Phyllobacterium zundukense: one gene and its partner. The protein of the gene in region 2 binds, or shares a complex with, the protein of the main gene of each other region. Links are inferred from orthologs where the notes say so. Each region holds a gene or a part of one and is shown on either strand. Other genes may lie near its edges. The genes, in order: ccmE and ccmB.

Region 1 (15,002 bases), 1.4 Mb from region 2 along the record:
CCGCCCTTGACCTTTCCGTGTTTGGCAGCGAACTCGTCAATGACCGCCTGCAGCGCACGATCGATGACAAGATCGGCCAGATCGGCGAAAGCCTTGCCCGCCCGCATCCCATCGATTGCGCCGGTCAACAGGCGGATACCGATGAGGAAGCGGTGCTCAGCGGCAAAGATACGCAGCCGGTCGAGGATGTCCTCATAAACTTTCGAGGGACCAAGAAAGCCTTCCAGCCGCTCGGCGAGATAGGCGCGCGTTGGCACATCGGCAAAGATCGCAGGATCGAGCATGCCGTCGAAAATATGCGGTTTGCGGGTGATGATGTCGGCAAGCCGCGGCGCGGCGCCCATGATCAGCACCAGAAGGTCGAGAAGGCGGGGATTGGACTGGAGCAAGCTGAACAGCTGAATGCCGGCCGGGAGCCCCTTGATCATGCCGTCGAAACGCATCAGCGCTTCATCCGCGCGTGCGGTCGCGCCGAATGCCTTCAGCAGGACCGGTGTCAGCTCGGTCAGACGTTCGCGTGCTTCGGCCGATTGCGTCGCGCGATAGCGGCCGAAATGCCAGGTGCGGATCACCCGGCAAATATCGCTGGGGCGCTCGAAACCGAAATTCTGCAGCGTCTTGAGCGTATCCGGATCATCGACGTCGCCAGTGAACACCAGATTGCCCGCCTCGCCCGTCAGGTCCTGCGCCTGTTCGAACAAGGCAGCGTAATGGTTCTCGACAGTCTTCAGCGCGTTGCGGAAATCCGTGGCAAAGACCTCGCCATCATTGTAGCCCATCATATATGCCACACGCAGGAAGTTCTCGTCGTCTTCCGGCAGCATATGCGTCTGCTCATCGGCAATCATCTGGATGCGGTGTTCGACATCACGCAGGAAGCCATATTGTTGCGCAAGCGTGTCGCGCGCTTCCTCACTGATCCAGCCAAGACCATGAAGTGCCGCCAGCATGTCGACGGTCCTGGAGCCGCGCAGTTGCGGGAAACGCCCGCCGGCGATCAATTGCTGGGTCTGCACGAAGAATTCGATCTCGCGAATGCCGCCACGGCCAAGCTTCACATTGTGGCCACGCACGGCAATCTCGCCGTGCCCCTTATGCGCATGGATCTGCCGCTTGATCGAGTGAACATCGGCAATCGCAGCATAGTCGAGATATTTGCGCCAGACATAGGGTGCGAGCTCGGCGATAACGCGCTTTCCGGCGTCGATATCGCCAGCCACGGGCCGCGCCTTGATCATGGCGGCGCGTTCCCAATTCTGCCCGCGCCCTTCATAGTAGTTGAGAGCGGCTCCAACCGGGATGGCCAGCGGCGTCGAGCCCGGATCGGGCCGCAACCGCAGGTCCGTGCGGAAGACATAGCCATCGGCTGTACGGTCCTGCAGGATACGCACAAGACGGCGTGTCAGCCGTGAAAAGGTCTCGACGCATTCATAGGGATCGGTGATCGCGGGGCTGTGCTCGTCAATGAAGACGATCAGATCGATATCGGAAGAATAATTCAGCTCGAAGGCGCCGAATTTTCCCATGGCGAGAATGATCCAGCCGGAGTCCCTCGCTGGATGCTTTGGATCTGGAAGCTTGAGCTTGCCAGCCTCATGCGCATCCCGCAGCAGGAACCGTACAGCTGCGCCAACACATTCTTCGGCGAGCCGCGACAGCCAGAATGTGGTGTCCTTGGTCACAAAAAGGCCGGAAAGGTCGCCCAGTGCTATGAGGGCGTGCCCTTCCAGCTTCAATTGCCGAAGCGCGGTCATCAAGCCAGCTTCGGTGACGCTGTCGCCTTCGGTACTCTCCGCGATCTCCAGCATCAGCGCTTCGAGACGCTTTGGCAGTGGCATTTCGAGCAGCGGCTCGACAATCATGGGGCGGCGCAGCAGAACGGTGCGCAAATAGGGCGAGAGATCGAGCACAGCCGAAAGGAAGGCAGCGGCAGGCTTGTCTTTCAGCGCGCTGATGCCGGAACATTCCTTCTCCGCAGCTTTCTTGAGAAGTTCACGCAGCAGGGCCTCGGCATTTTTCTTGTCCAGAGGCGCCAGATCACGCAAAGTTCGCGCAAAGAAGGGTTTGTCGCCTGCGCTTGCCGCCGTGGCTTTGCCATTCATGCATTTTCCTCCCCCACCGGAAAAACGAGCACAGCCCGCAGGCCCGGCGCATTGTCCATCAACTCCAGTGTGCCACCGTGCAATTTCATCACGGCCTTGGCAAGGCTAAGCCCCAAGCCGGATCCCGGCTGCGAACGGCTCTCCTCCAGCCGTACGAACCGCTCCGTCGCCCGGTCCACCTGATCTGGCGGTATGCCGGGTCCATTGTCTGCAACGATGACCTTGACCTTGCCGTCCGCTCTCTCGACGGAGAGGGTGACCTCGACGGGTTTCTCGCTGGCGCTGGCATATTTGATGGCGTTGTCGACGAGATTGGAGATGGTCTGGCCTACCAGCTCGCGATTCGCCTTGACTGGCGTTGCGTCGATCGTTCCCAAGGTCAGCTTGACCCCGGCCTCTTCGGCTGAAGGTTCATAAAGCTCGAACACATCTTCTGCGATGGTCGATAGCGGCATCTGCTCCATCCCCTCGCTCGAATAGCCGGATTCAAGCCGGGAGATCATCAGGATCGCATTGAAGGTGCGGATGAGCTGGTCGGAGTCGCCGATCATGCCTTCCATGGCGGCACGCCAGGCCTTCATTGTCTTCGCGTTGGAAAGCGCGGACTCGGCGCGATTGTGCATGCGGGTCAGCGGTGTCTTCAGATCGTGCGCAATATTGTCGGAGACGTGTCTTACGCCCTCGTTCAGTTCCTGAATCCGCGCAAGCATGCCGTTGAGGTTTTCCGCCAGGCGGTCGAACTCATCGCCCGACCCGCTGACCGGAAGTCGCCCGGCCAGATCGCCGCCCATGATGCGCTGCGAGGCGACAGAGACCTCATCGATGCGCTGCAAGGCGCGGCGCCCGACAAAGAACCAGATCAGAAAAGCACCGACGCCCATAATGCCGAGCGCCGCCATGAGGGCGCGTCTCACGACAAGGCGAACCTGTTCCGGCTCGCCGAGGTCACGCCCAACCATGACGCGGATGCCATTGGGCATGACAATCACCCGCGCAATGGCTGTATGCACCTGCGGATCGGTGCCCTCACCGTAGCGTTCATAGGTGATTGGCCGTTCAATCCAGCCTTCACTCTGCAAGACGCCGATTTCGATGCTTTGCACATTGCCGGCAACAATGCGGCCGGCAGGGTCGGCTACGAGATAGAGATAGGCACCCGGCTGGCGTCCGCGCCGGTCGATCGAGCGGACGAGACCGGCAATGCCGCCGCGCTCGTAAGCCTGGCCGATGCTCTCGATTTCCTCATTGACCGCAGCCTCGGTCTGCGTGGTCAGAAGCCGCACCGAAAGGCTGGTCATATAGAAAACCAGGACGAGCGCGCAAACCGTGAAAAGTAGCAGGTAGAGCGCTGACAGCCGGACGGCTGTCATTTTCATCATGGCACGGAAGCGGCTCATGCATCGGTACCGGCAGCCGCCGCTTTGAGCATATAGCCGGCTCCGCGCACCGTGTGCAGCAAAGGCGTATCAAAACCCTTCTCGATCTTGCCGCGCAGGCGCGAGACATGCACATCGATGACGTTGGTCTGGGGATCGAAATGATAGTCCCAGACGTGTTCGAGCAGCATTGTGCGGGTGACGACCTGCCCCGAATGGCGCATCAGATATTCGAGCAGGCGAAATTCACGCGGCTGCAGAATGATGACCTGCCCGGCTCGTTTGGCCGTATGCGACAGGCGGTCCAGTTCGAGATCGCCAACGCGGTAGACCGTCTCGGCCTCTTTCGGGCTTGAGCGCCTTTGCAGGACCTCGATCCGCGCGAGCAGTTCGGAAAAGGCATAGGGCTTGGTCAGATAATCGTCGCCGCCGGCACGCAGGCCCGTGACACGATCATCGACCTGGCCCAAAGCGGATAGGATCAAAGCGGGTGTATCATTGCCTTGCGCGCGAAGCGCAGCCACCACCGAAAGCCCGTCCCGGCGCGGCAGCATGCGATCGACGATGAGAGCGTCGTAAGTTCCCTGCTCCGCCAGCGCATAGCCGGTTTCGCCATCGCCGGCGACATCGGCCGAATGGCCTGCCTCAGCAAAGGCCTTCTCCAGATAGCGGGCCGCTTCGCGGTCGTCTTCAATAACGAGAATCTTCATGGCGCAATACTAAGCCGTTTTTGCCGAATGAGTTAAGGGCGTCACCTGGAAAGAAAAGTGGGCGGCAGATTATCGAAGGATCTGCCGCCCTTTTGCTCTGGCGCGTGCGGGGGTGGGGTGTGCAGCGCCGCGGCAACTCGTTGCGGTTAGCCCTGGTTGATGGGCAGTGCGACGAACCGTGACTGGTCGTTTGTCTGAACCTGCAGCAGCACCGCCTTACGGCCGGTCTTTGTTGCTTCCGCAATCGCCGCATCGATATCGCCACCGCTCTTCACGGGCTTGTTGTTGACCGAGACGATGATGTCACCCGTCGTGATGCCCTTGTCAGCGGCATCGCCCTGACGATCGACATCCGTCACCACGACGCCCTTGCCATCGTCGGACGGCATGACCGTCAAACCATAGTCATCGAGTGGGGAAGCCTTTGAAGGATCATCCTGTTGCGGTGCGTTCGCGGCCTGCTGGTCGTCTTGGGGATACGGCTTGATCGCGACATTGAGCGATTTCGCCTCACCCTTGTGCCACACAGTCAGCTCTGCATCCTTGCCCGCACTGATCGCCGCAATCTTTTTGGCGAGATCGCGTGGATCGATCACTGTCTCGCCATTGACGGCCGTGATCACATCACCGGCGACGACACCAGCCTTGGCTGCGGGACCATCGGCCTGCGGCTCGGCAACAAGGGCGCCTTTTTCCTCGGAGAGACCGAGCGATTCAGCGATTTCCTTGCTCACAGGCTGAATCTGCACACCGATCCAGCCGCGGGAAACCGAGCCTGTCTTCATCAACTGGTCGACAACATTCTTGGCAGTCGTGGCAGGGATGGCAAAGGCGATACCGACGCTGCCACCCGATGGCGAGAAGATCGCGGTATTGATGCCGACAACCTCACCATTCAGATTGAAGGCTGGACCACCGGAATTGCCGCGATTGACAGCTGCGTCGATCTGAAGGAAGTCATCATACGGGCCGGCGCCAATGTCGCGGCCGCGGGCGGAGACGATACCGGCTGTCACTGTGCCGCCAAGACCGAACGGATTGCCGACGGCAACGACCCACTGTCCGACGCGGATCTGGTTGTCATCGCCGAACGAAACATAGGTGAACTTGCGCTTGTCATCGACCTTGAGCACGGCGAGGTCGGTACGCTTGTCCTTGCCGATCAGTTTGGCATCGAGTTCCGTGCCGTCATTCAGCACAACCGTATAGGCGCTGCCGTCCTCGACGACGTGGTTGTTGGTCACCAGATAGCCGTCTTCGGAAATGAAGAAGCCGGAACCCTGGGCGGTGGGGCGAACGCGGTCTGGCCGGTGCTGGTCGCGAGGCGATTTGCGTGGCTCCATGCCGCGCTGATCAGGACGCTGGTCGGGGCCGCCGAATTCGTGGAAGAAGCGCTTGAGCGGATGATCGTCTGGCAATTGGTCCATGCCGGGGAAACCCGAGCCGTCATCGGCAGTCTGGTTGATAGCGCTCTTGACGCGAACACTGACAACGGCGGGACTGACCTTTTCGACGACATCGGCAAAGCCGGGCTGCTGAACAGAATCGACGCGCACAGCCTCAGCTTGCGCCGGGGCGATGGCGCTGAGTGGGCCGGTCGCCAGCAAGCCCCCGACAAGCGCCGAGGACAGCAGGGCGGCGGCGATGCCCGCGCAGTAGGTGGAGGACTTAACTTTGTTCGACATGAATGTATCTCCTTGAGGCGTTCGGTCGAAATGCCGATTGCTTTATACCATCAGTGATACAGATAAGAACGTTACCCCGCCATTTCCGTAACATGACAAATTTGTAAGGTTAGCGGGAAGAACGACGTGTCAGTATACAATTACTTTATCGCCGCGAGCGCTGCCGACACCCCCTTCAATGGTGCGTCGAAGGCAAGGGGTTCGGCTGGTGCGGCTTCATATGAGATGCCGACCGTAGCTCCCTTGGCAATCTGTTCGCGCAGGATTGGTCCAACGGGAAGCAGCGCAATGCACACGCCCGGATCACAGGCATAGGTCTCGACGGAGACGGGTTCCCTCCGGCTGGAAAAAGTCAGCATCACCGGCTTTTTCACACCAAGGCCCGGTCGTGTCCGCAGGATCATCAGCGGCTTGCCGCCCTCGGTGGCGGCGAGCGACCACGAGAAGGCAAACTGGCCATTCTGATCGACAATCGATTGCGTGACATTGCAGATCTTCTTCATCGATTTCAGGTTCTCGTCGCATATGAGAACCCAATTCTCGAATGGCTGAATAATGCGGCGGTAGCGGCCAAGCTCTGCACCTTCAGGAACCGTGACCTCGGATGGCTTGATGCTGTAGAGAGGACCGGGTATCTCCTGTCCGGCGGTGGGGTACCAGCCGGACAGGAGCAGGCAAGCGACAGCCGTGGGGAACTTCAAGGCTTGCCTGATCACGTTCGGTCTCAATTGAGCGTGAAGCCCGCGCCGACACCGACCTCGCCACCACTTGCCACGCCCGAAAGATTGGCGCGTATTGCGCCGCTCTCGCTGGTATAGCCCGCACCGAATGCCACGGCACCTTGGTCCCTCCAGACGCCGCCGCCCATGGCGACGCTGATCTTGCCTGGCGTATTGTCAAACCGCAGGGATGAAGCCGCCAGCCCGATCGCCGCCGCCTGGCGCGCTTCATTGCGAACCGCACCGATATCCGAGCTCAGCTGATCCAGCTTCTGATCGACGATACCGAACTTCTCATCCGTATCGCTTCTCAGACTGGCGATCTGATTGTTGGTATAGGTCTTCGATTCGTCGAGATACTGGTTGACCTGGTTGTTGACCCTGGTGGTTTCCTGGGTGATCGTTTCCTTGAGCTGCTTGACGTTCACCGCATCATTGTCGGCAGCTCCGGCCTTGACATTGCTGATGAGTACCGGCGCGTTCGGATCACCGCCGACGAGCGCGACCTCGTTGGTCTTGTTGCCGCTGGCATCAGGCGCGTATTTCACCGCTGTCTTGTCCATTGCCGCCGTGATGTCCGTATTCACCGTCGTTTCGATCTTCGTGACGCGATGGTCGATATTTGTAATTCTTTCGTCTCGCTCGAATAATTGGGCGCCAGTGACGGCATCCGTAGAGGTGGCATTCACTTCACCATCCGTGATGTTCGTAATCTTGCTGGTGCCAGGAACCATCTTAGTGACTCCGTCTACGCTGATGGGTTGATCGCGCAGTGCCGTAAAGACGCCCTTCTGCTCGTCCCAGCGCAGGGAATCTTTGTCCAATGTGGTGACTTCCTTGGTTATCTCATTGATCCGGTTGTTGATATTGGTTGTGTTGTCGTTCAACCCGCCAAGCGCACTGCCGACATTGTTGTACGAGGTGGAACTTGTAGTTCCGTTGGCGTTGATATTGGTGACCTTATAGGAAGGCCCTGTGAACACACCATTGGCATCGACGCTGGCATCGCCGCCAAGGAATCCGGCGATCTTGTTCGATACGCCCCAAAGCTGCGAGCCGTTGATCGCTTCAAGCGATTTCTCACTGGGGGTAGTGGCGATTTTCCCGTCCGCGCCGATCATGCTCATACTGAATGCCGGGGCCGTCCACTTGCCGGTGGCATCGATACTGGCACCGCCGCCAAGCGCATCGGCAACGGATTTGCCGGTGCTGAAAAGCTGGGAGCCATTCACGGCTTCGGTCGAATTGATACTGACCGCGCCTGCCGTCAGGCTGAGCAGTTTGCGCGCAGCGGTCTTTCCCCTCAGATCGATCGCCGCGCCATCGGTGTCCTTGCCGACCGTCAGGTTGGAGGTCGCATCGGCCTGCTGCACAAGACCGGCCTTGCCCGCATTGATGTTGGAAACACTCGTATCGATTGTCCCCACTCTGCCGCCCAACGCACCCAAGGCGGAATTGGTGGCGAAAAGCTGCGAACCATTGACGGCATCAGTGCTGTCCTTGTTCAACTGCCCGGCAGCTACATTGGTAATCTGCCGCTTGAGCGTGTCCGATCCGATGCTCAAGACACTGTCGGGCGTGCCGCCGGTGATGGTGTAGGAGGCGCCATTGATGATAATGCTGTTGCCAACGTTCGTCGCCGCCGCCGTAATCGAATTGAAGCCGAGCGCTATCGAGCGATCGCTATCGGCTTTTGCATTGTTGCCGATAGAAACAGAATTCACGCCATTAGCGCTCGTGTTCAGGTTGCCGATGCACATGGAGAGCGTTGGGTTCGCGCCCGTATTGTTGTTCAACCCGATAAAACCGCCATTAACGTAAAGTTCATTGCCCAGCGAAAGCGATCTGGCATGGGGGCCTTGGACGCTGTAAAACAACACATGGTCAGTCTGTGTGGCCTTGGTGGTGGAATCACAAAGACGTGCATCGTTTATGGTTGAGATTGGCCCACCAGAACCGCCATCAAGGACATGAGTACAGGTACTGTCGCCGCCATCATTGACAAATATACCGCTGGCAAGTGCATCCGGCGCAACACCGGCAATCATACCAGCCGTGACGGCGACCCGGCCGCCAATGCCGAGCATTCCAAGACCGCGGCCGCGCTTGAGGCCAAGCATGCGGCAGGCCATGCGCAAGATCGCCGTCAGGCGGCGGCGCAACGAACGGCTGGCGTGGAGTGCGGCAAGCCAGGACTGCGCATGTCGAGGCGATTTGGCTTGCGATGAATCTTTTGTATCTGGTCCTGCGACCGCAATTCTTTTCATTGCAGTTCTCACTTCTGATGTAGTTTGAAACAATTCTTGACGTACAACTTGTGGCAATTGTAGTTACAACCAAAGCGTGAAGTATTAAAATAGCTTGATTCTTTAGTTTAACATGAATGATGCAAGATTGACTTAATAACGCAAGTTACAATTTGAATGTTAAAATTTATTTGGTGAGACGGCAATATCCTAATCTGAAATATGACGCAATGATAAAATTCATTTTTACGCGCGTAATTTTTTTATTTCTTGTGGAATGCAACTTTATACGTATTCGTAGTTGAATTATACTTGAGATTGGACGAAATGGCACAAAGCTGGTTTAAGTCTAGCAACTGCCCTGAAATCGGAGACCATCCATGCCCCCGCTCGGATCAACCATGCGCATTCACCGTCCCTATGAAAGCGTCTACGCGTTTTATGATGGCAGGATTGATGGCGTGCGCGCCTATTCGGAAGCGCCGAACTGGCTCGATGACGGCGCCTACTCGCTGGGGCTCTGTTCCTATGCCGTCGTCTCCGGCGAAGAGGCACTGGTCTATGATACGAGCATTTCCCTCCCCCACGCGCAGATCATCCGCAAGACGCTGGAAGATGCCGGCGTGCGCCATATCCGCGTGGTGCTCAGCCATTGGCATGTCGACCATGTGGCCGGCAACGAGGTTTTCGCCGATTGCAAGATCATTGCCAATGATCTGACCGCGCAGGCCCTGATCGACAATCGCGACCGGTTGGAGAACCGAGACCCGCCGATCCGGCCATTGATCATGCCGAACCGTATCTTCCATGACCAACTGCAGTTGAAAGTTGGCAGGATCGATGTGGAATTGCGCCATGTCGATATTCACAGCCATGACGGGACCATGCTGGTCCTGCCGCAGCTGAAACTGATGCTGGCGGGCGATGCGCTGGAAGATCCGGTCACCTATGTCGATGAACCGGCACGGCTCGAATATCATTTGCGCGATCTGGAGCGCATGGCGACCTGGGATATCGAAAAGATTCTGCCCAATCACGGCGCCGAGGACGTAATCGTGGCTGGTGGCTATGGACCGGAATTCATTACTGCTACGCGCAACTATGTCACGAAACTGCTGCGCCTGCGCGATGAGCCGGAACTGGCCGAACAGGATCTGCGGACCTTCGCCACCGAGGATTTCCGTTCAGGCGCGATCGGCTACTACGCGCCATATGAACCGGTTCACGCGCAGAATGTGAGGGCCGTGCTTAAAGGTTACGCAGAAGAATAGACTTCAATCTCCGGATGCCGTGAAAAGCTTCTTCAGCTGGTTCTTCTCGCTCTCGGAAAGTGGCGCCGTCTCGACAGACGTCACACGGCGGCGCCTGATCGCGATCACAATCGCCGTACCGCCAATGACCAACGCTCCGATGGGAAAGCCCCACAGCAGTATCGTGCTCATTTGCAACCGTGGCTTGAGAAGCACGAATTCGCCATAGCGAGCGACGAGAAAGTCTAGAACCTGCTCGTCCGTATCGCCCGCAACCAGCCGCTCTCGCACCAGCAGTCGCAAATCCTTGGCGAGATCGGCGTTCGAATCATCAATCGACTCGTTCTGGCACACCATGCAGCGCAATTCTGCGGAGATTGTCCGCGCGCGCTTCTCTAATGCGGGGTTGGCAAGCATTTCATCCGGGGCCACAGCTCGTGCGCCACTCGCGGCAAAGCAGAGTGCCAGGCCAAGGACTGCCGCTGAGAAATAGCGTCTCATGCCGTGGCTCGCGCCGGTCGCGGCTTTGCCTTGGCCGGCGCGCCAATCCGCAGACGCCGGTCGAGCAGCGACATGCCGCCGCCCGCCATCATAATGACGGCGCCAAGCCAGATCAGTGTGACGAGTGGCTTCCACCAGACCCGGACGACGACGCCGTCCTTGACCGGATCGCCGAGCGAAACATAGAGCTGGCTGAACATGAATGTTTTTATGCCAGCCTCTGTCGTCTGCATCTTGCGGACGGGGAAGAAGCGCTTCGCCGACATGAGGTCAGTCACTTCCCGGCCGGCACTGTCGAGGATCGTGAACTGGCCCTGGTCCTCGGTGAAGTTCGCGCTTTTGACAGGGTCGATACGGTCGAACCGCAATGTGTAGCCACCTGCGTTCATCGTGTCGCCCGGCTTCATCACCAGCACATTTTCGGTGGCAAAGGTTGACGTGGCGACGATGCCAAGCAGCGTCACGCCGAGGCCGAAATGCGCGAATGCCGTTCCGAAGACCGAGCGCGGCAGGCCCGTGACGCGCTGCATCAGGACATTGACGGGCGCCTTGCCGATGCCGGCCTTGAGTGCAAGATCGGTCAATGCGCCAAGCATCAGCCAGACAGCCAGCCCGATGCCGAAGGCTGCAAGCACGCCCGAAGCCGAAGTGCGATAAAGCACGATCGCCACCACCAGCAGCGCGATGAAGAACGCTGTCATAAGGCGCTGCGCCACCGCCAGGATGTCGCCGCGCTTCCACGCCAGCAGCGGCCCGAAGGGAACGGCGGCAAGCAGCGGGATCATCAACGGGCCAAAGGTCAGGTTGAAGAACGGCGCGCCGACGGAAATCTTCGTCCCGGTCAGGGATTCCAGCAACAGCGGATAGAGCGTGCCGATCAATACGGTCGCCGCGGCTGTGGTCAGGAACAGATTATTGAAGACCAGCGCCCCTTCGCGCGAAATCGGCTGGAACAGACCGCCCGGCGCCAATGTCTGCGCCCGCCAGGCGAAGAGTGCCAGCGACCCGCCGATGAAAAGCACAAGAATTGCCAGGATGAACAGGCCACGTCCCGGATCGGTGGCAAATGTATGAACCGAGGTCAGTACGCCTGAACGCACCAGGAATGTACCGAGCAGCGACAATGAGAACGTCAGAATCGCGAGGAGAATGGTCCAGATTTTGAGCGCCGAGCGCTTTTCCATGACCAGCGCCGAGTGGAGCAGCGCCGTTCCGGCGAGCCATGGCATGAACGATGCGTTCTCGACCGGATCCCAGAACCACCAGCCGCCCCAGCCGAGTTCATAATAGGCCCAGTAGGAGCCCATGGCGATGCCGCCGGTCAGAAACAGCCAGGCCGTCAGCGTCCATGGACGCACCCAGCGTGCCCAGGCGGCGTCGATGCGGCCATCGATCAGCGCTGCCACCGCAAAGGAAAAGCATACGGAGAACCCGACATAGCCGAGGTAGAGCATGGGCGGATGGATGGCGAGGCCGATGTCCTGCAGGATCGGGTTGAGATCCTGCCCCTCGATCGGCGCCGGATTGATGCGGGCAAACGGATTGGACGTCGCGACAATGAAGAGAAGAAACGCCGTGCCGATCCAGGCCTGTACACCAAGCACATTGGCCTTCAGCGCTGGCGGCAGATTATTGCCAAAGAAGGCGACCAGCGCCGTGAAGAAGCTGAGGATCAGCACCCACAGCAGCATCGAGCCTTCGTGATTGCCCCAGACGCCGGTAAATTTGTAGAGCAGCGGCTTTTGCGAATGCGAATTCTCAAAGACGTTCTGTACGGAGAAATCGGAAAGAACGTAGGCCGCCGTCAGTGCGGTAAAAGACAGGGCGATCAAGGCAAAGACTGTGAATGCGGCAGGAACGGCAACGGCCATCATCCGGTCATCATTACGACGGGCGCCGAGCACGGGAAGCACGGCCTGAACGATCGAAAGGGCTAATGCGAGTACCAGTGCGAAATGTCCGAGTTCTACGGTCATGGCTGTTTGCTCTCTCCCTGCCAGACGCCCTTGGCCTTCAGACTGTCGGCAACTTCCTTCGGCATATAGTTCTCGTCATGCTTGGCAAGAACGCTATCCGCAACGAAGGCGCCGCCGGGCATGAACTTGCCCTCGATGACCACCCCCTGATCCTCGCGGAAAAGGTCCGGCAAGATGCCATCATAGGTGACGGCTACACTTTTGACATGGTCGGTGACGGAAAAGCTGATCTTGGTCCCCTCGCCCCGGATCACAGTGCCCTTCTCGACGAGGCCGCCGAGGCGGAAACGCGACTCCGATTCCACATCGGATGCCTGAATGTCGGACGGCATGCGGAAAAAGGCGATCTTCTGCTGGAGTGCAAACAGCACGAGCGCCGCCGCGACTGCCAGAACAAGCAGTCCGCCACAAATCACCGAAAGCCGCTTCTGTTTGCGCGTCATCAGTCTTTCTCCGGCTCGTCTGCGAGGCCGAGATCCTCGGCCACGGTATCGAGCTTCGCGATCTTGTCAGCACTCAGCACCTTCTTTGCCCGGCCCAGCGCTTCAATCGCATCATTGGGCCGGTTCAGGACGACGTAGGAGCGAACAAGCCGCTCCCAGCCGTCTACGTCATCAGGTGATTGTTTCAATTTTTCGGCAAGGCTGGCAACCATGCCTTCGATCATCTCTGCCCGGTCCTGGCTGCTCATGCCTGCTGCGGCTTCCACCTGCGAGGCATCCGGGCCGGTCTTTTCGACATCGCTCACGTCCGGCGCATCACCCGCGATCTCCTGATCGAGCCTGGTCAAGGCTGCCTGCGCCTGTTCGCGCCAGGGTACATCGGCAGGCGCCTCCACCAGAAGCTTGCGGATCAGGTCCCGAGCTTTGCCCAGACGGCCCTGCTGCATCCAGCTGTCAATAATGTAGAATTGCGGGCGCATATCCTTCGGATCGAGCTCAAGCGCGTGCCTGAACACAGCTTCGGCTTCGGGCGTGATCTTGCCATTGGCAGCCGCGACCAATGCCTCGCCCAGCCCGAGCTGGCGCGCGGCGCTGTCACCATTGAGACGAATAGCATTCTGGTAGGCTGTGACGGCGTCAGCCGGACGGCCGAGCCGCAGGTAGATTGGCGCCAGCACTTCCCAGCCCTGACCGTCATCGGGATTAAGCGTCAGATGGGCCTCAGCACGCGCAATCAATTCTGCGGGCGTGCTCTGGTCCGCAGGCTTGGCAAGACGCTCCCCCAACGGTTGTGCTGGAAGATCAGGCGAACCGACCTTCGTATAGATACCCCACGAAATCAGTGGGATGGCAAGAACTGTTGCGAGCGTTAGCCATTCGCGTGTCGCACTTTTTTGCGGACGGACAATCGCTTCATCGGCTTGTGCCGCCTTGGCGGATTTCAGCAGGCGGCGGCCGATTTCCGCGCGCGCCTGCTCGCTGTTGACACTATCGATGAGCCCGCGCTGCTCGTCGGCGTCGAGCTCACGCAACTGATCGCGATAGACCTCGACGTCATATTGGTTGTCGGACACGGGCGCCTTGGCACGCCGCGTCAACGGCAAGAGCACCAGCAGCGTCGCGCCAACGGTCAGACAAGCAGCAATAATCCAGAAAACCATGCCAGAGACATACCCCCACCCCCGCGTAAAATCCAAATGGATTTAAATTGATAGGGCAATTCGCCGCAAAGGTTGGAAATGGCTTGAGTCTGTTGAAGTTCAGTTCTGGCGTGAACGTCAATAGGCTTTAGGTGAGTGGAGTCCAGCTGCCGTCTTCATTACGGCAGGCCGTGCCGCGGGCCGATTGCGGCGTGCCGTCGACCCGCACCGTATGGGTATATTGGCGGCAGTTTTGCGAGCCCACCTGGTAGGGCTGCGCCGCAACGACTTCACCGGATCGGCTGCCGCTACTGTTTTTCCATTCGACGGTCTTTCCGGCAGGCGAATATTCCAGTGCCTGATATTCGGCCTGCAGGGCGCGCTTGCGATCGGATGCATCCAGAGAGGCGTTGTTTCCGATCAAACCATTTCCTAGCGCGGCGAGCACGCCTGTCGGCGCCGCCTGCTTTGAACCGCCGGTCAGGCTGCTCAGGGCGCCGCCGGCTTTGGAACCGGACGTCGTCGAACAGCCGGAAAGAACGGCGATAGCAAGAAGGGGAATGGCAATATGGAATTTCATCATTTACCCGTTTTACAATGCTTTTCACAATCAGGCAGCTGTACCGGTCTTTTATGAACTGATTGGCCATTGGCTTGCAAGCTCTAGAGCAAGTTTTGTCTTTGCTCTAGTTTCCCGCAATCGGAAGAGTCAGGCGAGCATTCAGGCCACCAAGATCCGCACTGCGTTCCAGCCGCAGCGTTCCGCCATATTCGCGCACCGTGTCGTGCACGATGGACAGGCCAAGCCCTGTGCCCGGCTTGCTTTCATCCAGCCGCGTACCACGGGTGAGCGCA
Region 2 (14,983 bases):
TCTGGTTTTGCGGGCTGTTTCGGTCCTGGTCCAGTGGCTGGCCCGGCGTGCGCCACGCGTTCGTTCCACGGCGCTACGCCTCGCCATCGGCAATATCCATCGGCCCGGCGCACTCACGCCGTCAGTGGTCCTGTCTCTCGGTCTTGGCCTGACGCTTCTCGTCACGCTCGCGCTTATCGATGGCAGTTTGCGCCAGCAGCTGGCGGGCAATCTGCCCGAACGTGCCCCGAACTTCTTCTTCGTGGATATCCAGAGCAAGCAGGTGGATCAATTCACGGGCCTTGTGCAAAAGGCGTCGCCCAATGGCAAGATCGTCAGCGCGCCGATGCTGCGCGGCCGCATTGTTGCATTCAACGGTACCGACATTACCAAATTGACGATTCCACCCGAGGGGGCATGGGTGCTGCGCGGCGATCGCGGCATCACCTACGCCAAGAGCGTGCCGGAAAACTCGGCTTTGACCAAGGGCACCTGGTGGCCAGCGGACTATTCCGGCGAACCTCTGGTGTCGTTCTCGGCGGAAGAGGCGAATAATCTCGGACTCAAGATCGGTGATATGGTGACAGTCAACGTGCTTGGCCGCAATGTCACCGCGCGCATCGCCAATTTCCGTCAGCTGCAATGGGAATCGCTTGCCATCAATTTTGTCATGGTCTTTTCACCCAATACTTTTGCCGGCGCGCCGCATGCCTGGCTGGCGACTTTGACAGATCCGTCTTCAACACCGCAGGAGGAAGCCACAGTTATGCGAGACGTGACCCGTGCCTTTCCGGCCGTGACGACGGTTCGCGTCAAAGATGCGATCACCATCGCCAATGAGCTTGTCGGCCAGCTGGCCGTCGCAATCCGAGCGGCGGCATCGGTGGCACTCATCGCCTCCATCCTCGTGCTGGGCGGTGCGTTGGCGGCAGGCAATCGGGCACGCGTTCACGACGCCGTGGTGCTGAAGACTCTCGGTGCGACACGCCGCACCCTTATCCGGGCCTTCACGCTCGAATATGTCCTGCTCGGTCTTGCAACAGCGGTTTTCGCGCTCATTGCCGGTGGTCTTGCGGCCTGGTATGTGATCGTGAGGGTCATGACCTTGCCCGCATCCTTCCAGCCGGAAGTAGCGGTCATGACAGTGATAATCGCGCTGGTTCTGACCGTCGGATTTGGACTTGCGGGTACATGGAGAATCCTGGGCCAGAAGGCCGCGCCAATTCTGCGAAACCTCTGAATTCGTTAAAAAAGTGTAATTTTAGAGCAATTCATGGCCTTTTGGCTGCGATACACGTATTCTTGAGTGAATGAGGTCTTGTTATGAGGCCTGTGAATCCCCATAATTTGTCCCAAGGCATGCTGGGGTCCCGCCAGCGGCGCCTGGGGATAAACCCGACACCCGACGGGACGAAGCAAATGAGGTTAATCATGGCTGACTATCGCAACATCCAGGCCCGTACATCGGCCGGAGTGCGTGTGGACGCGGGGATCGATCAGGGTCTGCGCAGCTACATGCTCAAAGTCTACAATTTGATGGGGATCGGTCTTGCAGTGACCGGTCTTGCTGCTCTTGCACTCGTTTATCTCACGACCACTAATGATCCTTCTCTGGCCGCAGCGACACTGCCAAACGGCAAGATGCTGACCAGCTTCGGCGTTGTCTTCTACACGTCGCCGTTGAAGTGGCTCGTGATGCTCGCACCGCTTGCCGCAGTGTTCTTCCTGAGTTTTCGTATCGAGAAGATGTCCGTAGCGGCAGCTCAAACCACCTTCTGGGTTTATGCAGCCCTTGTTGGTGCGTCGCTGTCCTCGATCTTCCTGGTCTATACGTCCGGAAGCATCGTGCAGACATTCTTCATCACGGCGGCATCGTTTGGCGCGCTCTCGCTTTATGGCTATACCACTAAGCGTGATCTCTCCGGAATGGGCTCGTTCCTGTTCATGGGTCTGATCGGCATCATCCTGGCTTCCGTGGTCAATATCTTCCTTGCATCCAGTGCGTTGCAGTTCGCGATCTCGGCCATCGGCGTTCTGGTCTTCGCTGGCCTTACCGCGTATGACACGCAGAATATCAAGGAAATGTACTACGAAGGCGATGCTGCGGACACCTATGGCCGCAAGGCAATCATGGGCGCGCTGCGTCTCTATCTCGACTTCATCAACATGTTCATGTTCCTGCTGCAGTTCCTGGGCAACCGCGAATAACCACCCGAACATGAATTGAAGATCAGGGCAGCGGAAACGCTGCCCTTTTCTTTGGTGCCTCGTTCACCAAACGATGCCGCAGGCAAAGTTTATGTCTGGGCCTCTTCAAATTGTTGGCAAAGAAGTGCATGAAGCTGTCAAGATTGACCTTTGCTGCGAAGCCCATGTCTCCAATAGAAATCCGCTCGGCGCGTCCTGCCGATCTTGCCGCCATCACCGAGATTTATCGTGATGCCGTTCTCCATGGAACGGCGACTTATGAAATTGATCCGCCTGACTTTGACGAAATGGTCCGGCGGTTTCATGCCATTACCGCAGACGGTTTTCCGTATGTTGTGGCGGAGTACGGAGGATCGGTGTTCGGGTATGCCTATGCCAACTACTTCCGTACACGCCCTGCCTATTGGTGGTCCGTGGAAGATTCGATCTATGTCGCGCCCGAAGCCAAAGGCCGCGGACTTGGCAAATTGCTTCTGCAGCGACTGATCAAGGATTGTACTGCTCTCGGTTTTCGCCAGCTCATCGCAGTCATTGGCGATGGTCACGAAGCCTCCGCGTCGGTACGGCTGCACACCAGCGCCGGCTTCTCGTTTTGTGGCACCATAAGAGGTTCGGGCTTCAAGCATGGCCGTTGGCTGGATACGGCGTTGATGCAACTCGACATGAATGGCGGCGCCGAGACGCTGCCCGGCAAGCCCCCACTAAGAGCGTAACGCCTATCCCCGGACGATACTCAAGCTTTTGTCAAAGACCCTGAGTACGCGATCGAGTTCATGGCCGCGTTTGAGAATGAGGCCGCTGGCGGCGATGACGCTATAGGCCCCCTGTTTGCGGGCCAGTCTGGGGTTTTTCTCGACCCGAAACATCGGCACTTCGCTGGCCCGCCGAAAAATCGAAAAGACGGCGCGATCCATCAGGTGATCGATGGCATAATCGCGCCACTCGCCCGCGGAGACCATAAAGCCGTATATGCGAAGGATTTGATCAAGCTCACGCCGATTGAAGGTAATGGGCGGATCACTGGTGCGCACTAGAGAGATAAGTTTCGCCTGCTGTTGCGATTCATCGCCACCCGCATTGCTGTCCATCAATCAACCGCCCTTAAATTTGTCGTGTGACACCTGGATGACATAAAGGTGACCTGTTCCGCATGTATTTACAAGACCGGAATGATCGTGCGGATGCCAATTATTGGCTTTGCAAACTGTTTTTTGATCATTCTCACGAAGCAATACGGCTTGATTCCAATGGTGATGGTCTGACACATTCTCGCCATTATCTGTTCGCATTGCCGCCCGATTCGAAACCCAACATCGTTGTCATGTTGTCTGAGACGGTTCGCTCTCGAGCAATCCGATACCCCAAGCCCCCCGCCCAACGGGTTGTTTGGGTCCGAACCAATTAGTCTCCCTATATATGACAACATGCCCCAATACCTCAGGCCGGATTTATCCGGCCTGTTTTTGTTTGGGAGCCGGTTCTATCAGGGTTTCGCCGCCATGATGGACGCCCCAATGATGGGACCGGGTTTGCCTTCGCCGAGCATTTCCTGCAGCAAAACTGCGCATCCGGTCGCTTTTTTACTGGCGAGTTCACTCAGCGGAATTTCAATTTTCTGGGGCTTGCCGTCCCACATGCCGACTGTTTCCATCGCCCGCACGCTGTTGGCGTAACTCACCTTGCGCCCGACATTCTCGCCGTCGGGAATTTCAACGATGGTTTCCCGGTTAAAATAGGCGAGCAGAACTCGAACAGGATTTGTCGCGCCGGAACCGGGGCCAATATCTATCAGCAGCCGGTCAGGCGCGGTCTTCTCGATCGAAACCGGGACGGTCAGGCCGGTCGGTGTGCCGCGCGTTTCTGCAATGCGCCTGCGAATCTTTTGGCCATCCTGCCCATTCATATGTTCGCGGCCGTTCAGGATTACCTGGGGAGTGTAAACGCCGTTCAGGCGCAGCGCCGTGCGATAGGCGTTCTGCCGGTCGGTGTTTTCCGGCAATGCAAGATTGTCCGTCCAGCCGCGATAATCCCAATAGTCCACGTGAAATGCGAGGGCGACAACCTTCCCTTCGGTCGCGAGCTCTTTCAGCACCGCATCTGCTGGCGGGCAGGAACCGCAACCCTGGGACGTGTAAAGTTCGACAACACCATCAGGCTTTTTGCCAACGTTCTCCGCACAGACCGGCAGCACATAGGCAGCTGCCGCCAGAAGCGGAGCACCGATCAAAATACGTCTGGATAGAACAGGCAAAGGCACAGGTTGTATTCACTTCCCAATTTGAATGGGCTTGTTGTCAGATAAAATGATTGCGAGATGATTGATAGGAGCCGGACGTTTCAAGAGGAAGTCACTTTGAGGTGAATTCGATCACGTTTGTTCTCTCCAACCCAATCAAAAGGCCGCCGGTTGCCCGGCGGCCTTTTATTTTCATGATTCCGATCGATCAGGCAGCGAGATCGCGCAGAACGTACTGCAAAATGCCGCCGTTCTTCAGGTACTCCAGTTCATCGATCGTATCGATGCGGCAGATCAGCGGCACCTGTTTGACGCTGCCATCGGCGTAGGTCACCGTGGCAAATGTCTTCTGGCGCGGCTGGATCGCGGCCAGACCTTCGATGGAGACGATTTCGTCGCCCTTCAGGCCAAGCGATTGCCAACTTGTGCCGTCTTCGAGAACGAATGGCACGATACCCATGCCGACCAGGTTCGAACGGTGGATACGTTCGAAGGACTGGGCAATCACAGCGCGAACACCCAGCAGGTTGGTGCCCTTGGCCGCCCAGTCGCGTGACGAGCCGTTGCCGTATTCCACACCGGCGAAGATCACCAGCGGGACGTTCTCGGCGCGGTATTGCATGGCCGCATCATAGATCGGCATCTCTTCCTTGGAGGGATAGTGGAACGTGTAGCCGCCTTCACGGCCGTTCTCGCCGAGCATGTGGTTGCGAATGCGGATATTGGCGAAGGTGCCTCGCATCATCACTTCGTGATTGCCGCGACGCGTGCCGTACTGGTTGAAGTCCAGTGGAGCGACGCCGTGATCCGTGAGGTACTTGCCGGCCGGCGAAGCAGCCTTGATCGAACCGGCCGGGGAGATGTGGTCTGTGGTGATCTTGTCGCCGAACAGGCCAAGGATGCGGGCTCCCTTGATATCATTGACCTTGCCGGGGGTCTTGCCCATGCCAACGAAATACGGCGGGTTCTGCACATAGGTCGACTGGTCGTCCCAGGCATAGGTCTGACCCGCCGGCACCTTGACCGCCTGCCAGTTTTCATCGCCCTTGAACACGTCCGCATATTTGGCTGAAAACAGTTTGCGAGTGACGTTCTTGGTAATGAATTCCTGGATTTCATGCGAAGACGGCCAGATATCCTTGAGGAATACCGGGTTGCCGCTCTGATCTTCACCGAGCGGCTCGGTGGTCAGGTCTTTTGTGACGGTACCAGCCAGCGCATAGGCGACGACGAGCGGCGGCGAAGCCAGGTAGTTTGCCTGCACGTCGGGCGACACGCGGCCTTCGAAGTTGCGGTTGCCGGAAAGGACAGCCGCAGCGATCAGGCCCTTGTCATTGATGGTCTTGGAGATCGGCGCCGGCAGCGGGCCGGAATTGCCGATGCAGGTGGTGCAGCCAAAGCCGACGAGATTGAAGCCGAGCTTGTCGAGTTCCTTCTGCAGCCCGGCATTCTCGAGATAGGCGGCGACAACCTGCGAGCCAGGCGCAAGCGATGTTTTTACCCAGGGCTTGGACTTCAGGCCCTTGGCAGCGGCATTGCGGGCAAGAAGGCCGGCCGCAATTAGAACGCTTGGGTTCGAGGTGTTGGTGCAGGAGGTAATGGCGGCGATGGCAACGTCGCCATGGCCAAGATCGTAGTCCTCGCCTTCGACAACATAGCGGGCATCGAGCTGCGTGGTCTTCTTGTATTCCTTCTGCAGCGATTCATGGAAGCCCGATGCAATGCCCTCAAGAGCAATACGGCCTTCCGGACGCTTCGGTCCGGCCATGGACGGAACGACGGTACCGAGATCCAGTTCCAGCGTGTCGGTGAATACCGGATCGGCTGAATTTGGTTCACGCCACATGCCCTGCGCCTTCGAATAGGCCTCGACAAGGGCGAGACGGTCTTCGTCGCGGCCGGACATGTGCATGTAGTTGATGGTTTCGCGGTCGATCGGGAAGAAGCCGCAGGTCGCGCCATATTCCGGGCCCATATTGCCAATGGTGGCGCGGTCAGCCAGTGTCATGCTTTCGAGACCGGGGCCGAAGAATTCGACGAACTTGCCCACGACGCCCTTCTTGCGCAGCATCTGCACAACCGTGAGAACCAGATCGGTCGCCGTCACGCCTTCCTTGACCTTGCCGGTCAGGCGGAAACCGATGACTTCCGGCAGAAGCATGGAAACAGGCTGGCCGAGCATGGAGGCTTCAGCTTCGATACCGCCAACGCCCCAGCCCAGAACACCCAGACCATTGACCATTGTGGTGTGCGAGTCGGTGCCGACGCAGGTGTCCGGATAGGCGACGGTTACGCCGTCTTCTTCCTTGGTCCAGACGGCTTGCGCCAGATATTCGAGATTGACCTGGTGGCAGATGCCTGTGCCGGGCGGCACGACGCGGAAATTCTTGAAGGCCTGCTGGCCCCACTTCAGGAAGCGGTAACGCTCGCCATTGCGTTCATATTCGAGATCGACATTGCGCTTGAACGCCTGCGGATTGCCAAATTCATCGACGATAACGGAATGGTCGATGACGAGATCGACCGGGACGAGCGGGTTGATCTTCTCAGGGTCACCGCCGAGATTGACCATGGCGTCGCGCATCGCTGCAAGATCCACGACTGCGGGAACACCGGTAAAGTCCTGCATTAGGACGCGCGCCGGACGATAGGCGATTTCTGCACCGGCACTGCCGCGGTCGACAAGCCATTTGGCAACGTTTTCAATGTCCTTCTTGAAAACCGAGCGGTTGTCTTCAAAGCGAAGCAGGTTTTCGAGGAGCACCTTCATGGAAAATGGAAGCTGGGAAATGCCTTCCAGGCCGTTCTTTTCGGCTTCGGTCAAACTGTAATAGACATATTCCTTGTCCCCCACGGTGAGGGTTTTACGGCATTTGAAACTGTCAATCTGAGACATTTTGCGTTCGTCCTTATGCTGAGGCCTAAACCCGGGACGAACGCCTTTGCCGCGTTTCAAGGACGCGCTAAGGTGCGGGTGCAGTCATTTCCGCTGTCCGTCCCGCAACAGGTGTCCAAAAACGGCACCCATATCGAGATCGGCCAAAAATGGTTTCCACACCGACCGCTGGCATGGTTCACAGCTATATAGAGTTTTTCGTCGATCTGTGCCAGACCGACATTGGTCAAAAATGCATGCTGCGTCGAAATGATCGCGTGGTATTCGGGGACATATAAGAAGCGGGCCATTGATGCGACTAATCGCGGAAAACTTGGGCGGGGAAAGGGGTGGAGAACGGTTGTTTTCCGGCCTTGATTTCGCTGTTTCCGCCAGTGAAGCCCTGCTTGTCACCGGGCCCAACGGAGCGGGTAAATCCACGCTGCTGCGAATCATCGCCGGGCTGCTGCTACAGGCAGAAGGCAAGCTTCGGCTCGATGATGCGCCGGTTGCGTTTGAGGGTCTTGTGGCAGCCTCGCATTATCTCGGCCACCTCAATGCCATGAAACCTGTCTTGACCATCGATGAAAATCTGCGCTTCTGGCAGTCGTTCAACGGGACGGGCCAGTACTCCATTGCCGAAGCACTCGAACGTGTCAGTCTTGGCGATATAGGCCACCTGCCGTTCGGCTATCTCTCCACCGGGCAAAAACGCCGAGCGAGCATTGCCCGCCTGCTACTCAGCGATCGCCCGGTGTGGCTGCTGGACGAGCCGACGGCAGGATTGGACAAGGCATCGGAATTGCAATTCGCCGGATTGATGCAAGCGCATCTCAAAGGGGGCGGGATCATTGTCGCCGCAACGCATCTGCCGCTCGGGCTCGAAGGTTCAAGAGAACTGTCATTAGGGACGATGGTATAATGGGGGCCTTGTTCCTGCGCGAAATCCGGTTGGGGTTGCGTGCCGGCGGCGGCGCGCTGGTCGGCATCCTCTTCTTCCTCGCGGTTATCGCCGTTGTTCCCTTCGGTGTCGGGCCTGACTTAAAGCTGCTCGCCCGTATCGGCGCTGCGATGCTGTGGATCGGCGCCCTGCTGGCAACTCTGCTCGGTCTCGACCGGTTGTTTCAGGCAGACCGCGACGATGGTTCGCTCGATCTGCTGATCATGGCGCAGGAGCGGCACATGCTGGCGCTCACCGTGCTGGTGAAATGCCTGGCGCACTGGACCGTGAGCGTGCTGCCGCTGGTGGTCGCATCGCCCCTGCTCGGCCTGTTCATGAATATGGAACCGGCCGCGATTGGTGCGACCACGCTGACGCTGCTGGTCGGTACTCCCGCAATCACGTTGATCGGTGCGGTGGGGGCAGCCGTCGCGGTTTCGCTGCCCCGAGGCGGCCTTCTGGTTTCGGTAATCATCCTGCCGCTGACCATACCGGTACTGATTTTCGGTGTGTCTGCGTCCTATGGCGCAGTTGAAGACCCGGCACCATTTCTGGCACCTTTCCTTATTCTTGCTGCGATTACGCTGTTCTTTGCGGTTCTCGGACCGCTGGCGGCGGCAGCGGCGTTGAAATCCTCGGCAGACTGACAGAGAGGTGAATTGCGAAAAGGGCCCCGGAAAGCTAAGAGAACATGATGAGTGATGCAGTTTCCAAGACCGGACGATGGATCGACCTGGCAAACCCGACAAGGTTCCTGAGCCTTGCCGGCGCTGTACTACCCTGGCTCGGCGGATTGACGATTATCGTACTTGCCGTTGGCTTCTGGATGTCGATGCAGGCGCCCGACGATTATCAGCAGGGCTCGACCGTCAAGATCATGTTCATCCATGTGCCTTTCGCCTGGTTGTCCATGATGTGCTACACGATCATGTCCATCGCGGCGCTCGGCACACTGGTCTGGCGTCATCCATTGGCGGATGTGTCCGCCAAGGCTGCTGCCCCCATAGGCGCGGTGTTCACAGCGCTCGCCCTGATCACCGGCTCGCTCTGGGGCAAGCCCATGTGGGGCACATGGTGGGTGTGGGATGCGCGTCTCACCTCGGTTTTCGTGCTGTTCCTTATGTATCTCGGGATCATCGCACTCACACGCGCCATGGACGATCCAGCGAAATCGGCGAAAGCCACCGCCATCCTCACGCTGGTCGGCTTCATCAATATTCCGATCATCAAGTTTTCCGTTGACTGGTGGAACACCTTGCACCAGCCCGCATCGGTTTTCCGCATGGGTGGCTCGACCATCGATCCGTCATTGCTCTGGCCACTGCTGGTGATGGCAATAGGCTTTACGCTGCTGTTTTTCACATTACATATCATGGCGATGCGCAATGAAATCTGGCGCCGCCGGGTTATCGCCATGCGCCGTGTCGCGGCGCGTAGCGCGGAACGGAGGACGGAACAATGATGAGCCATACCGGGTTTGTCCTTGCCTCATATAGCGCCGCGCTCATTGTGCTGGCCGGCCTGATTGGGTGGATTTTCATGGATCAGCGTATCCAGCGCCGGGCGTTGCTGGAACTTGAATCGCGCGGTGTGCGGCGCAGGTCCGAGACGAAGATGGACAGCGCATCGTGACGGAACAGGATCAGGTGGACAAGATCCCGGCGAAGCGCAGCTCATTGTTCGTCTTCTTGCCGCTTATTCTCTTCGTCGCTCTCGCGGCGATTTTCGCTTTCCAGCTTGCATCCGGCCGGGATGAATCCGTCATCCCCTCGGCTCTTATCGGAAAGCCCGCACCAAACCTTGTCCTGCCTGCCGTCAGCGGCTTGCAAAAGAATGGACAGCCGGTTCCCGGCCTTGATCCTGCAAGCTTCAAGGGACAGGTCACCCTCGTCAACGTCTTTGGTTCCTGGTGCGTGCCGTGCCGGGTGGAGCATCCGTTGCTGATGCAGCTTGCCGAAGACAAGCGGATTCGTCTGGCCGGATTGAATTACAAGGACAAGACCGAAAACGCCTTGCGTTTTCTGGATGAGCTCGGCAATCCCTATGCGATGATCGGTGCAGACACGAATGGCCGTGCCGCGATCGAATGGGGCGTCTACGGCGTGCCGGAAACCTTCCTGATCGGTCGGGACGGCATCGTCGCCTACAAGCATGTCGGGCCCTTCACCGAACAGTCGATCCGCGATGATCTGATGCCGGCTGTGGAAACCGCTCTAAAGAAGTAACAGTTCTCTCAGTTTTCCAGCATGGCGTAGTGCCTCACCCAACCAGCCGCGCGGGTTGCGGCCGTCGCTGTGCTGTCATAGGCGTGGGTGAGCGGGACGGTGATCATCCGATAGCCGAATGTCGTCTTCGTTGCGACCGTAACCGGCGCGTCAATAGGTGTTCCGAGCGCCAACGTCTCGATCGGCCGGTCGGCGGCGGGCGCCGGAACTGTAAAGGACCGGCTGGCTACCGCTGTTCCCGGTGCAGCTTTTACCGTGCAGGTCGCGGTAATCAGCGGGTAATCGGCCTTGGTGTTCTGGCGAATCTGGCTTTCGAGATCAGCGCGGCAACGCTCGATGCTGGTCCAGCCGGCATCTGCGGTCTTGATATATTCGCAGATTTTCGCATCGCAGTCGCAACCCATCAGGGTCATCACGATGAGAGCCGTTTTCATGGAGCGCGCTTTCTGAATTCGTTGCTGTTGCCGCGATTCTTGAGCGCAGATCGCGGCGGGATTTCGTCGCGATCGGGTGGAAATTATGGCCGTTTGGCGGATTTACTTGTCTTTGCTTGCCGCTTTTTCGGGTGTCTCTTGTTCAAGGGAATATTTCATCACCAGTGGCATCTGCGCAAAGGTAAAAAGCAGGGTGATCGGCATGGTGCCCCAGACCTTGAAGGCTACCCAAAAATCCGTTGAGAAACTGCGCCAGATGACTTCATTCAGCACGGCGAGGAACAGGAAGAAAATACCCCAGCGCATGGTCAGCTTGCGCCAGCCTTCGGCATTCAGCTTGAAGGCACTGTCGAACACATAGCCGAGCAGCGATTTGCCGAAGTAAAGCCCGCCAAGCAGAATGACGCCGAACAGCGTGTTGACGATGGTCGGCTTCATCTTGATGAAGGTGTCATTGTGCAGCCAGAGCGTCAGGGCACCGAAAACCAGAACGACAATACCGGAAATCAGCGGCATGATCGGCAGGCTGCGGATCAAGATCCACGATACGCTCAGTGCTATCGCCGTCGCAGCCATGAACAGGGCTGTCGCGATGAAGATCGGCTCACCTATATTGGCCAATACTGGAAAACGTTCGATCAGCCATTCGCCGCGCGCATTGGCGAAGAAGAAGACCATGAGGGGGCCCAGTTCCAAAGCCAGTTTCAGCAGGGGATTGACTTCCTTATGTGCCGGATCGGACGGATCACGTTCGAATACGGATTCTTCCATCATGCAACTCCCGCAATGGCTTTGGCAAAATCTCTCGCGGCAAACGGCTCAAGGTCTTCGACCTGTTCGCCCACGCCAATGAAATAAACAGGCAGTTTGTGTTTGGCCGAGATGGCGACAAGAATGCCACCCCGTGCCGTGCCGTCAAGCTTGGTCATGACCAGACCATTGACGCCGGCGATATTCCTGAAGATCTCGACCTGATTCAGCGCATTCTGACCGGTGGTGGCGTCGAGCGTCTGCAGCACCGTGTGCGGTGCCTCCGGATCGTTCTTGCCAAGCACACGAACGATCTTCGCCAGTTCTTCCATCAATTCCGCCCTGTTCTGCAGGCGGCCGGCGGTGTCGATGATCAGAACATCGCTTCCCGCTTCCTTTGCCTGTTTCCAGGCGTCAAAGGCAAGTCCTGCTGCATCGGCGCCAAGTTTCGACGAGACGACCGGAGCGCCTGTACGCTTGCCCCAGATATGCAATTGCTCGATGGCGGCGGCACGGAACGTATCGCCCGCGGCAAGCATGACATTCAGGCCGCCCGCGGTAAGTTTGGCCGCAAGCTTGCCGATTGTCGTGGTCTTGCCGGTGCCGTTGACGCCAACGACGAGAATGACGTGCGGCTTGTGCGAGAGATCAAGCTCCAGCGGCTTGGCGACCGGGCCGAGCACTTTTTCGATTTCCGACGCCATGATGGTACGGACTTCTTCCGTGCTGATATCCTTGCCATAGCGCGTGGCGCTAAGGGCATCGGTGATGCGGATAGCCGTTTCCATGCCAAGATCGGCCTGGATCAGAACATCTTCGAGATCCTGCAGCGTGTCTTCATCGAGCTTGCGCTTGGTGAATATGCTGCCGATGGAATCACCGAGCTGTTGCGAGGAACGGAACAGGCCCTTGCGCAAGCGCTCGAACCAGGTAAGCCGCTTTTCCGGCTCAACGGGAAGTGGTTCGTCGGCTTGCTTTTCCTCGACCGTTCTGCTGACCGTCACCTTTGACGACGAGGGCTTCACCGGCACGGGAGCAGGTTCAATCGACACCGCAATTTCAGCCGCTGGAATTTCCGGCGCTGGTATTGCTACCGGTTCAATCACTCGCTCGCCCATCGGCGGTTCAAGGAGTTCTGCCGCAGCCCCGGATGGTTCTTCCGCTGCAGCCTCTATTTCTGGAACAGTTTCGAGAGCCGCAATGGCGGCTTCATCAGGCTCTCCGACTGCTTCAGGTAAGGGTGCCGCTTCGATCTTTGCTGTGACCGGATCTTCGAGCGGAGCAATCGCGATTTCGACCTGCTCAACGATGACAGGTTCGATTTCCGGCAGAATTTCCGGTTCCGGCGCCGGTTCATCGACGACAGCTTCGGGCTCGGCGTAAGCCGCTTGGCTTTCGACCGATTCCGCTGCAACAGGTGCAGTTTCAGCCGCAACCGGTAGTGCCTCTTGTGCCGCCGTATCCTCGTAGACCTGTTCGACTGTCGGAGACGCCCCCGGCACGGTCGGGGTCTCTTCGACCGGAACCCCTTCGACCTCCTTCTTGCCAAAGGAGAAAATCTTCTTGATGAAACCCAGAGCCATGAAAACTGCTTTGCTGATTAAGTTTACGCTGCGCGCCGATTGCTATCATTGCCACTATCAATGGCCAACAGCTTGTCACTGTCATGACCGTTGATCGTGCACTCGATGAGTTGGCCCGGCGTCCCACCGTCAATACCGACGAGAGTAAAACCTTCCGTGCGGCCAAGGCCTTCGCGTTCGATGAGTATTTTTTGGCGAGTGCCGACAAGGCCATGCAGATGGCTGAGATAGGCGGCATCGCCCGCAGCCCGCAGCCTTGCAGCACGTGCCTTGACGATCCGGCGGTTAACCGGCGGCATACGCGCAGCAGGTGTACCTTCGCGCGGACTGAACGGGAAAACGTGGAGATGCGTCAGTCCGCATTCCTCGACGATCCGGATCGAATTCTCGAACATCTCGTCCGTTTCGGTCGGAAAACCCGCGATAATATCCGCCCCAAGGACGATATCGGGGCGAATCCGGCGCACATTTTCGCAAAATTCGATGGAATTTTCGCGCAAATGGCGCCGTTTCATGCGCTTCAGGATCATGTTGTCGCCTGACTGCAGCGACAGATGCAGATGCGGCATCAGCCGCTTTTCAGTCGCCAGCGCCTCCATCAGATCTTCGTCAGCTTCGATTGAATCGATGGAGGAGAGGCGCAGGCGCTGCAAATCCGTCACTTCTTTGAGGACAGTCTTGACCAGCTTGCCGAGGCGAAGGTTTCCCGGCAGGTCAGGACCGTAGCTGGTCATGTCCACGCCTGTCAGAACTACCTCATTATAGCCATTGCCGACGAGCCGCTTGACCTGTTCAACTACCCCGCCCATCGGGACCGAGCGGGAATTGCCGCGTCCATAGGGAATGATGCAGAAGGTACAGCGATGGTCGCAGCCATTTTGCACCTGAACAAAGGCGCGGGCTCGGCCTTCGATCGCGTCGACCATGTGTGACGCGGTCTCTCGCACCTCCATGATATCGTTGACGCGCACCTTCTCGAACTGGTTGACACCGAAATCCGGCAGCATGCGGTAGGAATTGGATTTCAGCTTTTCCTCGTTGCCAAGTACAAGGTCAACCTCATCCATAGCGGCGAAATCATCCGCGCCTGTCTGGGCCGCGCAACCCGTAACGATGATGCGCGCTTCCGGGTTGTCGCGGCGCGCCTTGCGGATCGCCTGCCTTGCCTGGCGCACCGCTTCGCTGGTGACGGCACACGTATTGAAGATGATCGCACCATTTTCCAGCGTACCGAGCCCGGCCGCATCGGCTTCACGCTTCATCACCTCGGACTCATAGGTGTTGAGCCGACAGCCAAAGGTGACGACGTCGACAGCCATCAGGCGGCTCCCTGCGAAGGTGCCGTTTCGTCGCGCTGCCATGCACCGGTCTGCGGGTCGAGGGCGCCTGAAAACTCCCACTCGGCCGGGCCGGTCATCATCACGTGATCGTTTTCGAGCCATTCGATAAGCAGAGGGCCACCTGGAACGGTTACCGTAACGGTGCGCTCGGTACGGCCAGTGCGCACGGCAGAAACCGCGGCAGCACAGGCGGCCGAGCCGCAGGCGCGGGTCAGACCAGCGCCGCGTTCCCAGGTGCGCAGTGTGATGGCGTGGCGGCTGGTTACATGTGCGACTGAAATATTGGCGCGCTCCGGAAAGATCGGATGGTTTTCGAGCAGCGGGCCGAACCGTTCGAGGTCATAGGTCCAGACATCCTGGTCGACCCAGAAGATCGCATGCGGATTGCCCATGCTGGCAACGGAGGGCGAATG

The links.
Region 1: the proteins of ccmB (region 2) and ccmE are in contact, whole or in part, in a solved structure (PDB 8CE8), measured with the Escherichia coli proteins. The link is inferred for Phyllobacterium zundukense from one-to-one orthologs.

Annotation. Positions count from the first base shown.
Region 1 is NZ_CP017940.1:2,498,539-2,513,540, forward strand. The notes cover bases 11,286-14,268. They hold ccmE (cytochrome c maturation protein CcmE), read right to left. Parts: upstream 13,009-14,268; coding sequence 12,562-13,008; downstream 11,286-12,561. Other genes in these bases: BLM14_RS12615 (heme lyase CcmF/NrfE family subunit), read right to left, coding at 11,286-12,565; ccmI (c-type cytochrome biogenesis protein CcmI), read right to left, coding at 13,008-14,168. Also shown: BLM14_RS12575 (bifunctional [glutamine synthetase] adenylyltransferase/[glutamine synthetase]-adenylyl-L-tyrosine phosphorylase), read right to left, coding at 1-2,102; BLM14_RS12580 (sensor histidine kinase), read right to left, coding at 2,099-3,499; BLM14_RS12585 (response regulator transcription factor), read right to left, coding at 3,496-4,188; BLM14_RS12590 (Do family serine endopeptidase), read right to left, coding at 4,335-5,873; BLM14_RS12595 (invasion associated locus B family protein), read right to left, coding at 6,014-6,589; BLM14_RS12600 (YadA-like family protein), read right to left, coding at 6,598-8,859; BLM14_RS12605 (MBL fold metallo-hydrolase), read left to right, coding at 9,219-10,109; BLM14_RS12610 (cytochrome c-type biogenesis protein), read right to left, coding at 10,113-10,589; more of BLM14_RS12615, read right to left, coding at 10,586-11,285; BLM14_RS12630 (RT0821/Lpp0805 family surface protein), read right to left, coding at 14,296-14,727; BLM14_RS12635 (sensor histidine kinase), read right to left, coding at 14,834-15,002. UniProt on the Escherichia coli protein: Heme chaperone required for the biogenesis of c-type cytochromes. Transiently binds heme delivered by CcmC and transfers the heme to apo-cytochromes in a process facilitated by CcmF and CcmH.
Region 2 is NZ_CP017940.1:3,877,836-3,892,818, forward strand. Bases 7,089-10,052 are described here. They hold ccmB (heme exporter protein CcmB), read left to right. Parts: upstream 7,089-8,219; coding sequence 8,220-8,885; downstream 8,886-10,052. Other genes in these bases: acnA (aconitate hydratase AcnA), read right to left, coding at 7,089-7,319; ccmA (heme ABC exporter ATP-binding protein CcmA), read left to right, coding at 7,612-8,220; BLM14_RS19420 (heme ABC transporter permease), read left to right, coding at 8,930-9,700; ccmD (heme exporter protein CcmD), read left to right, coding at 9,697-9,870; BLM14_RS19430 (DsbE family thiol:disulfide interchange protein), read left to right, coding at 9,867-10,052. Also shown: BLM14_RS19375 (ABC transporter permease), read left to right, coding at 1-1,219; BLM14_RS19380 (Bax inhibitor-1/YccA family protein), read left to right, coding at 1,411-2,187; BLM14_RS19385 (GNAT family N-acetyltransferase), read left to right, coding at 2,352-2,900; BLM14_RS19390 (DUF2794 domain-containing protein), read right to left, coding at 2,904-3,278; BLM14_RS19400 (DUF1223 domain-containing protein), read right to left, coding at 3,671-4,396; more of acnA, read right to left, coding at 4,632-7,088; more of BLM14_RS19430, read left to right, coding at 10,053-10,463; BLM14_RS19435 (hypothetical protein), read right to left, coding at 10,472-10,897; BLM14_RS19440 (septation protein A), read right to left, coding at 11,000-11,668; signal recognition particle-docking protein FtsY, read right to left, coding at 11,668-13,230; tRNA (N(6)-L-threonylcarbamoyladenosine(37)-C(2))-methylthiotransferase MtaB, read right to left, coding at 13,254-14,549; dapF (diaminopimelate epimerase), read right to left, coding at 14,549-14,983. UniProt on the Escherichia coli protein: Required for the export of heme to the periplasm for the biogenesis of c-type cytochromes.